DNA from 3 places in the Neobacillus sp. YIM B06451 genome. Region 3 is predicted to be linked to each of the others. Evidence: riboswitches for the same ligand, from Rfam matches in the RefSeq annotation. Region 3 holds a riboswitch; each other region holds the start of a gene.
The links. Region 3 has a riboswitch for lysine ahead of RB160_RS07245 (amino acid permease). Riboswitches for the same ligand answer to the same signal wherever they lie in the genome.
Positions count from the first base shown of each region.

Region 1: it holds a riboswitch for lysine, as region 3 does, so the genes downstream of both, RB160_RS13195 (aspartate kinase) here and RB160_RS07245 (amino acid permease) in region 3, are expected to answer to the same signal.
Region 2: it holds a riboswitch for lysine, as region 3 does, so the genes downstream of both, RB160_RS19505 (transporter substrate-binding domain-containing protein) here and RB160_RS07245 (amino acid permease) in region 3, are expected to answer to the same signal.

Region 1 is NZ_JAVFKJ010000007.1:11,804-14,075, forward strand. It holds gene RB160_RS13195 (aspartate kinase) at 1-992, opposite strand, end outside; lysine riboswitch at 1,103-1,282, opposite strand; gene uvrC (excinuclease ABC subunit UvrC) at 1,352-2,272, opposite strand, start outside.
Region 2 is NZ_JAVFKJ010000015.1:13,021-15,292, reverse strand. It holds gene RB160_RS19510 (amino acid ABC transporter permease) at 1-146, opposite strand, end outside; gene RB160_RS19505 (transporter substrate-binding domain-containing protein) at 219-1,064, opposite strand; lysine riboswitch at 1,168-1,349, opposite strand; gene RB160_RS19500 (glycoside hydrolase family 32 protein) at 1,525-2,272, opposite strand, start outside.
Region 3 is NZ_JAVFKJ010000002.1:526,211-528,482, reverse strand. It holds gene RB160_RS07250 (membrane-associated sensor domain-containing protein) at 1-747, shown strand, start outside; lysine riboswitch at 883-1,058, shown strand; gene RB160_RS07245 (amino acid permease) at 1,174-2,272, shown strand, end outside.

The sequences.
Region 1 (2,272 bases), on a different contig from region 3:
CCATAGCCCAATGCTTTTCGGCTCGCTTCAAGGACTTCGATCGTTTTCTCAAGATCTTCCGTTTTGATGGAGAAGGAAAGGTTGGCCGTTCCGTCACCAGTAATATTTTGAATGATGATATCTACGTTAATGCCATTTTTGGCTAGCGAAGCAAAGATTGCTGGCAGGCCATTCAGCGATTCGGCCAGCCCCATTACCGAAACCCGTGTAATTTGATCTTCAAATGCGACTCCGCGAACAATTAAATTTTCTTCCATGGATACTTCCTCCTCAATCATTGTCCCTTCTTCTTTTACCATGCTAGACCGCACTACAAGCGGGATGCCGTAATTCTTTGCAAATTCGACCGCCCTTGGATGCAGGACACCGGCGCCAAGGTTGGCAAGCTCAAGCATCTCATCATAAGAAATCGAGAGTAGCTTTCTCGCGCTTTTCACAATCCTAGGGTCTGTCGTGAATACTCCGGTTACATCCGTATAAATATCACAGCGGCTTGCTTTAAGGGCCGCAGCAAGGGCCACGGCTGTCGTATCCGAACCGCCGCGTCCAAGTGTCGTAATTTCCCACTGGCCTGTAACTCCCTGGAAACCAGCGACGATCGCCACTTTTCCTTCCTCAAGAGCATTGAGCACCCGGTGCGGTTCGACATCCTTAATTCGGGCGTTGCCGTGAACATCTTCAGTCTTAACCCCGGCTTGCCAGCCTGTAAAAGAAACGGCCTCCTTGCCAAGAGCGTTCAGGGCCATTGCAAGGAGCGAGATGGTCACCTGCTCCCCTGTTGTAAGGAGCATATCCATTTCCCTTTTTGAAGGGGATGGGGTAATTTGCTTTGCGAGCCCCACAAGTTCATCCGTTGTTTTTCCCATCGCTGAAACGACGACCGTAACACTGTTGCCTTGTTCGCATTCTTCGATTACACGCCTTGCTACATTCATGATCCGTTCGGGCGTCCCAACCGAGGTGCCGCCGAATTTCTGTACAATAATCGCCACTGTTTCCCCTACTTTCCTTTGCTGGTTTCCTTTTTAGTTAGTATCTGCACAAATCAAAAGGGCAATGAGAGACATCTCATTGCCCGGATACGTGAATAATCTACGCATCTATGTGAGATAGCCCTCCAGGATTAGTAAACCCTGACAATCCTGCACTTATTCAATGCAGGACCAGCAAGCGTCCGGAATGGATCCATTCGCCGCTTCGGCGGTCTCCCCTTTCAAAATCCTTCATGGAATCCATTCTTCTCCGGATTTTTACTCTTGAAGCCCGCGCCTCTACCTTCACTTTAGAATTCAAAGTGATAGTATATGAAATTATCCATCATTATAGCACAGCGGTTTTTTATTCGCCAACCCTAAGAGTTCAATTTTTTCAAAAGTTCTTCGGCGATAGGCCCTGGTATGCCTATGCGTGTGATTTCCTCCGGGGTAGCTTCCTTCATTTTTTTCACCGACCCAAAATTTTTAAGAAGGAGCTTCTTACGCTTTTCACCAATCCCCGGAATTGAATCCAATATAGATTGGAAGGCGCTCTTCCCGCGAAGCTGCCTATGGAAGGTGATCGCAAACCTATGGACCTCATCCTGGATCCGCTGCAGCAGGTAAAATTCCTGGCTGTTGCGCGGCAATGGTACGATTTCCAGCGGATTTCCGTACAGAAGCTGGGATGTTTTGTGCTTTTCATCCTTTACGAGGCCGGCAAGTGGAATATCAAGCCCAAGTTCGTTCTCAAGCACGTCTCTTACTGCCTCGACATGTCCCTTCCCGCCATCGATGATAATCATGTCCGGAAGCGGAAGGCCTTCCTTCAAGGCGCGGGAGTATCTTCTTCTCGCCACTTCCCTCATCGATTCATAATCATCCGGGCCTTTAACCGATTTGATTTTGTATTTGCGGTATTCCTTTTTATATGGCTTTCCGTCCATGAACACAACCATCGCAGATACCGGGTCGGTTCCCTGGATGTTCGAGTTGTCGAACGCCTCGATCCGGTTCGGTGTATGGATGCCGAGCAGGGCCCCGAGATTGTCGACTGCCTTAATCGTTCTGTTTTCATCCCGTTCAATAAGTGAAAACTTTTCATTCAGGGCAATTTGTGCATTTTTTACGGCCAGCTTGACGAGGTCCTTTTTTGGTCCTCGCTGCGGCTGGAGCACCTTTACTTCCAGCAGCTGCTCCGCCATCTGGCAGTCCACGCTGTCCTGGATGAGCACTTCCCGCGGCTTGATGTGGTTTGCCTTCGAGTAAAACTGGCCAAGGAACGTCAGCATTTCTTC
Region 2 (2,272 bases), on a different contig from region 3:
GGAATCGTCCGGATGATGCCGGCAATCAAGCCGATAATTGCTCCGGCAATTGTCCCAACGAGCGCAATCCATAGCGTTGTGCCGGCTCCGCGCAGGAACATCTCCCAGTTTTCCGATACGATCTTTACAATCCATTCGATGCTCATGCTTCTCCTCCTCCATTTCATCATGAAACCGGCTGTATGCAAGACACAGCCGGTTTCCACCGAAATCTATCTCTATTCTGCCGCCGGCTGGTTCTTGATTGCTTCATCCATGATGCTTGTTTGGTCTTCTTCGGAAATGCCGCTCAGGATTTCATTGATTTTGTCCTTCAGGCCGCTTCCTTTTTTAAGTCCGACAGCAATCGCTGTGTCATCTTCGGATGTTTTGAAACCATCCTCGAATTCGACCATCGCAAAGTTTTCGTTCGCGGCTGAAGCACTCACAGCTTCAGGACGCTCAGAAACGTATCCATCTATGATGCCCGATTGAAGCGCGACCCTCATTGCCGGGAAGTTATCCATCGCTGTTGCTTTCTTTACGCCTTCAATTTGGTCAATGACGGAGTAATGGAATGTATTCAGCTGCGCAGTTACCTTCGCACCTTTGAAATCGTTAATTGATTTCGCTCCTTCATACTTGCTTCCTTTTTTTACAACCATTACAAGATTCGATTTATAGTAGTTGTCCGAAAAGTCGATTGTTTCTTTACGTTCTTCCGTTGGTGACATTCCTGCAATAATCGCGTCGATTTTGCCGGAAGTCAATGCCGGTACAAGGCCATCCCATTCTGTTTTGACAATAACGAGTTCTTTGCCGAGTCCATCGGCGATTCTCTTGGCGATTTCCACATCATAGCCGCCAGCATATTCAGATGATCCCGAAATTTTGACAGCACCATTTGAATCGTCTTTTTGCGACCAGTTAAAAGGAGCGTAGCCGGCCTCAAGCCCTACTTTGAAAGTATCCTTTTCTTCCTTGCCATTCGAACCCGATTTTGAACTGTCTGTACCTCCGCAACCGGCCAATACGAGGATTGCGGTAAGCAATAATGCCAGAAATAACGTTCCCTTCTTTTTCACCTTAAACTTCCCCCTTTATTTTATTATTTAATACACCAAAAAGCGGCCTGAGATAAACTCAGGCCGCAACATGTATAGTTTGCGCCCAAATCCTCTCTTACCCCAATGAGATAGCACAACTCAATAAACCGGGCAGTTCATTGAGACAGTCCTGCAATTATTCATTGCAGGCCCAGCAGGCAATACTGAGTATATGGCCCACTTCGGCGATATTTCCTTCTCCCTAGTCTCGATGCTTCTCAGGCTCCACTAAAGACTGTTAAATACCGCGCCTCTACCCCACTGTGAAAGTGAGGTGGTTCTATTAAATTATATACAAATTAGACTATAACATTCCGACAAATCTGTCAACCTAATTTCCGCCTAAAAGCCTATATACTGATTCCATTTGAGGATTCATTTGGATAATAATATAGCCTTAAATGGGAAGTCAATCGGGGCTATAACACCGTTCATAACTTTAAGATTTGTACCGTTGAATCTTCAGCTTGTCCAAATCCCACTTTACAAGGCTGAAGCTAGCCTTTCCATAAAAGGAAATTGTTTCGTCTTCCATGTTGGGGAAATAACGTGCTGTAAATACTTCTTCGCCTTCGTTCACGAAAATTTCCAATGAAGAATGATCCATGTAAATCCTTAGCTGGGTTAGGTCCGAGAGCGCGCATGTTCTTCTTTCCGGTTCGCCTGTTTTAAAATTTTTCCTTATGAGGCTAATCTCTCGTTTATCGGAATCGTAAAACAGTTCTGCTTCGCTTCTAAACCGGATACGGAACCCTCCGTTATTCACTTTGAGGCTATCCAACAGCAATTCCACTGATTTTCCCATGACCCCATTGAATTGAGTTGCCTTTCCGGCCAGTTCGACATTCTCGATTTCCACTCTATTTTTTCGCAGCAAAGAGAGCTCATAGATTGGCCGCTGATAAACCTTATCGCCGTGAAGGCTCAACTCCCTAGGGATGGTCAGTGCATGTACCCAGCGATTGATTAGAGTCGGGTGGGACGATTCATTCTCATCGGTGATCCCCATCCAGGCGTAAAGGATTGTTCTCCCCTTATCGTCAATAAATGTTTGCGGCGCATAGAAATCAAACCCACGGTCAAGCTCTGTAAATGGGCCATGCCTGAATTGGGCCGATTCATAATCAAGTGTTCCGATAAAGTAGCCCGATTGGAACAAGTTATTGTAAAAATGGCCGCTTGGATCC
Region 3 (2,272 bases):
CTGGCAATCATGGCAATTGTTTTCATCTTTGAAAAGAGCCTTCCCGTCCTTGTTATCGAAGGGCAAGGGACGACTCCTCTTAAAAATGGCCTTGAGTACTTCATCAGCTTCCTGCATTTTCTGTCACTCGTCGTCTGCCTGCACCATTATTATCTTGAAAAATGCACGACACACCTTAATCTCGCGCTCGCCTTTACACTACTGTTTCTGTCGGAGATGATCTTCACTGTTTACCAAAGCGTGTTCGACCTCGACAATTTTACTGGACACATCTTCAAAGTGCTCGGCTATTATTTCATCTTAAAAGGCGTTTTCCTTCTCCTGAAGAAAAAGGAACCGGTTCCGGAAGAAAATGCCGTTGTAAAGCTAGCCCCGGGGGCCGTCTTCTCTTTTACGAAAAAAGAAGGGCGATTAATGTTCACCTATATGGAGGGCGGCCTACTCCGCGAGAATGGGCTCAAGCCGTCCGCAATCACTGGCACCGACGTTGAAGACCTGCTGCCTCCAATGGAAGGCGATGCACTCGACTACTGCCACGAATGCTGGGAAACCGGCACCAAACAGACATTTTTGGCCAATTTTAACAAACGTCATTTTGCCATTTCCCTCGTGCCAATCGCAAAAGGCGGGAAGGTCGAAGAAATTACGGGAACAGCCGTCGATGTTTCCAATTTTGTCCATTACGGAGCCCGTGAAAGGCCGCAACCGGCTGTTGCTAGGAAAGGGAAAGCCTTGAAAACACTATAATTGACGGTCTTTTGGAAAATTGGCCACCCGGGCCGGGCGTTGCGTGGGACAGGTTGACAAACATCCTGCGAGGCTTTATCCTAGGTAAGGCTAAAAAACATCACATAATCCAATTATATAGATTCCTCATCAGCGAGATGAGGTAGAGGTCGCGGGTATTAGGAGTAATTCGGAAGAGGGGCAGGCACCCCGGGGAGGCCGGATGAAAGGAATAACCGCCGAAGCGCCGCAGGTCACTGACTGCGTCAGCTGGGACTGTATCCGAATAGGTGCAGGACTGCCATGGGAAACCATGGTGAACTATCCCGTTTTGTCTGATGCGGCACGAATACACTCCGTATCAGGGGTGTTTTTTTTGTGCCTATTTTTGGAGTATGGGTACGTTCCCCGCTTCTTTTTAGACAGTGAAGAGAGGAGACATGATAGATGAATAAACAAGGGAAACTTGGTTTATGGATATTGACGGCACTTGTCGTTGGAAATATGGTTGGATCAGGCATTTTCATGCTGCCGCGCTCGCTTTCTGAGGCGGCAAGCCCTGCAGGCGTGATGATGGCGTGGGGGTTGACCGGCTTTGGGGTTATGATGACGGTCCTTGTGTTCGGAAACCTTGCGATTCGCAAGCCGGAGCTAAAGGGCGGGCCGCAAATATATGCGAAGGAATTGTTCAGGCCCGGCACTCAGGCTTCAAGGCTGTCAGGCTTTATGGCGACTTGGGGCTATTGGGTTGGGAACCTTGCCGGGAATATTGCGATTATCACAACATTCGCGGGCTACCTGTCAACGTTCTTCCCGATTTTGACGAGCCAGGCGGAATGGTTTTCGATTGGCGGATTAACCGTGAAGGTCGGCAACGGATTGACGTTTATCGTCTGCACGGTGATGCTTTGGTCAACCCATGCCATCATTCTGCGCGGAATCGAGAACGCCGGAAAGCTGAATTTCGCCGCCACCGCTGCGAAGGTTATTGGTTTCGTTTTGTTCATTATTGTTGGTTTATTCGCATTCAGTAAAACAAACATCCTGCCGCTCACCGCTCCGCGGGTCGACGGTAGCGGCCAGACAATCGGTTTGCTTGGCCAGGTGAATTCAGCCGCCATGTCTACACTTTGGGCATTCATCGGCGTTGAATCCGCTGTTGTCTTTGCGTCAAGGGCGAAAAAACAAATCGATGTAAAACGGGCTTCCATCCTGGGTTTGCTCATCGCGCTCGCGCTTTACATCGGTATCTCCATCCTTGTCATGGGCATGCTCAGCCAGGGAGAACTCATTGCTTCCGACAAGCCGCTTATTGACGCGATTACCAAGGTGCTCGGACCGGCTGGTGGCCAGGCGCTCGCTGCAATCGGCTTGATCAGCCTCGTCGGCTCGACTCTTGGCTGGGTCATGCTGAGCGCGGAAATCCCGTTCCAGGCTGCAAAGCAAGGGCTTTTCCTGCCGTGGTTCCTAAAGGAAAACAAAAAAGGCATTCCGGTCCGTTCGATGATCATTACAAACGGACTTGGCCAGCTGTTCATTTTCTCGA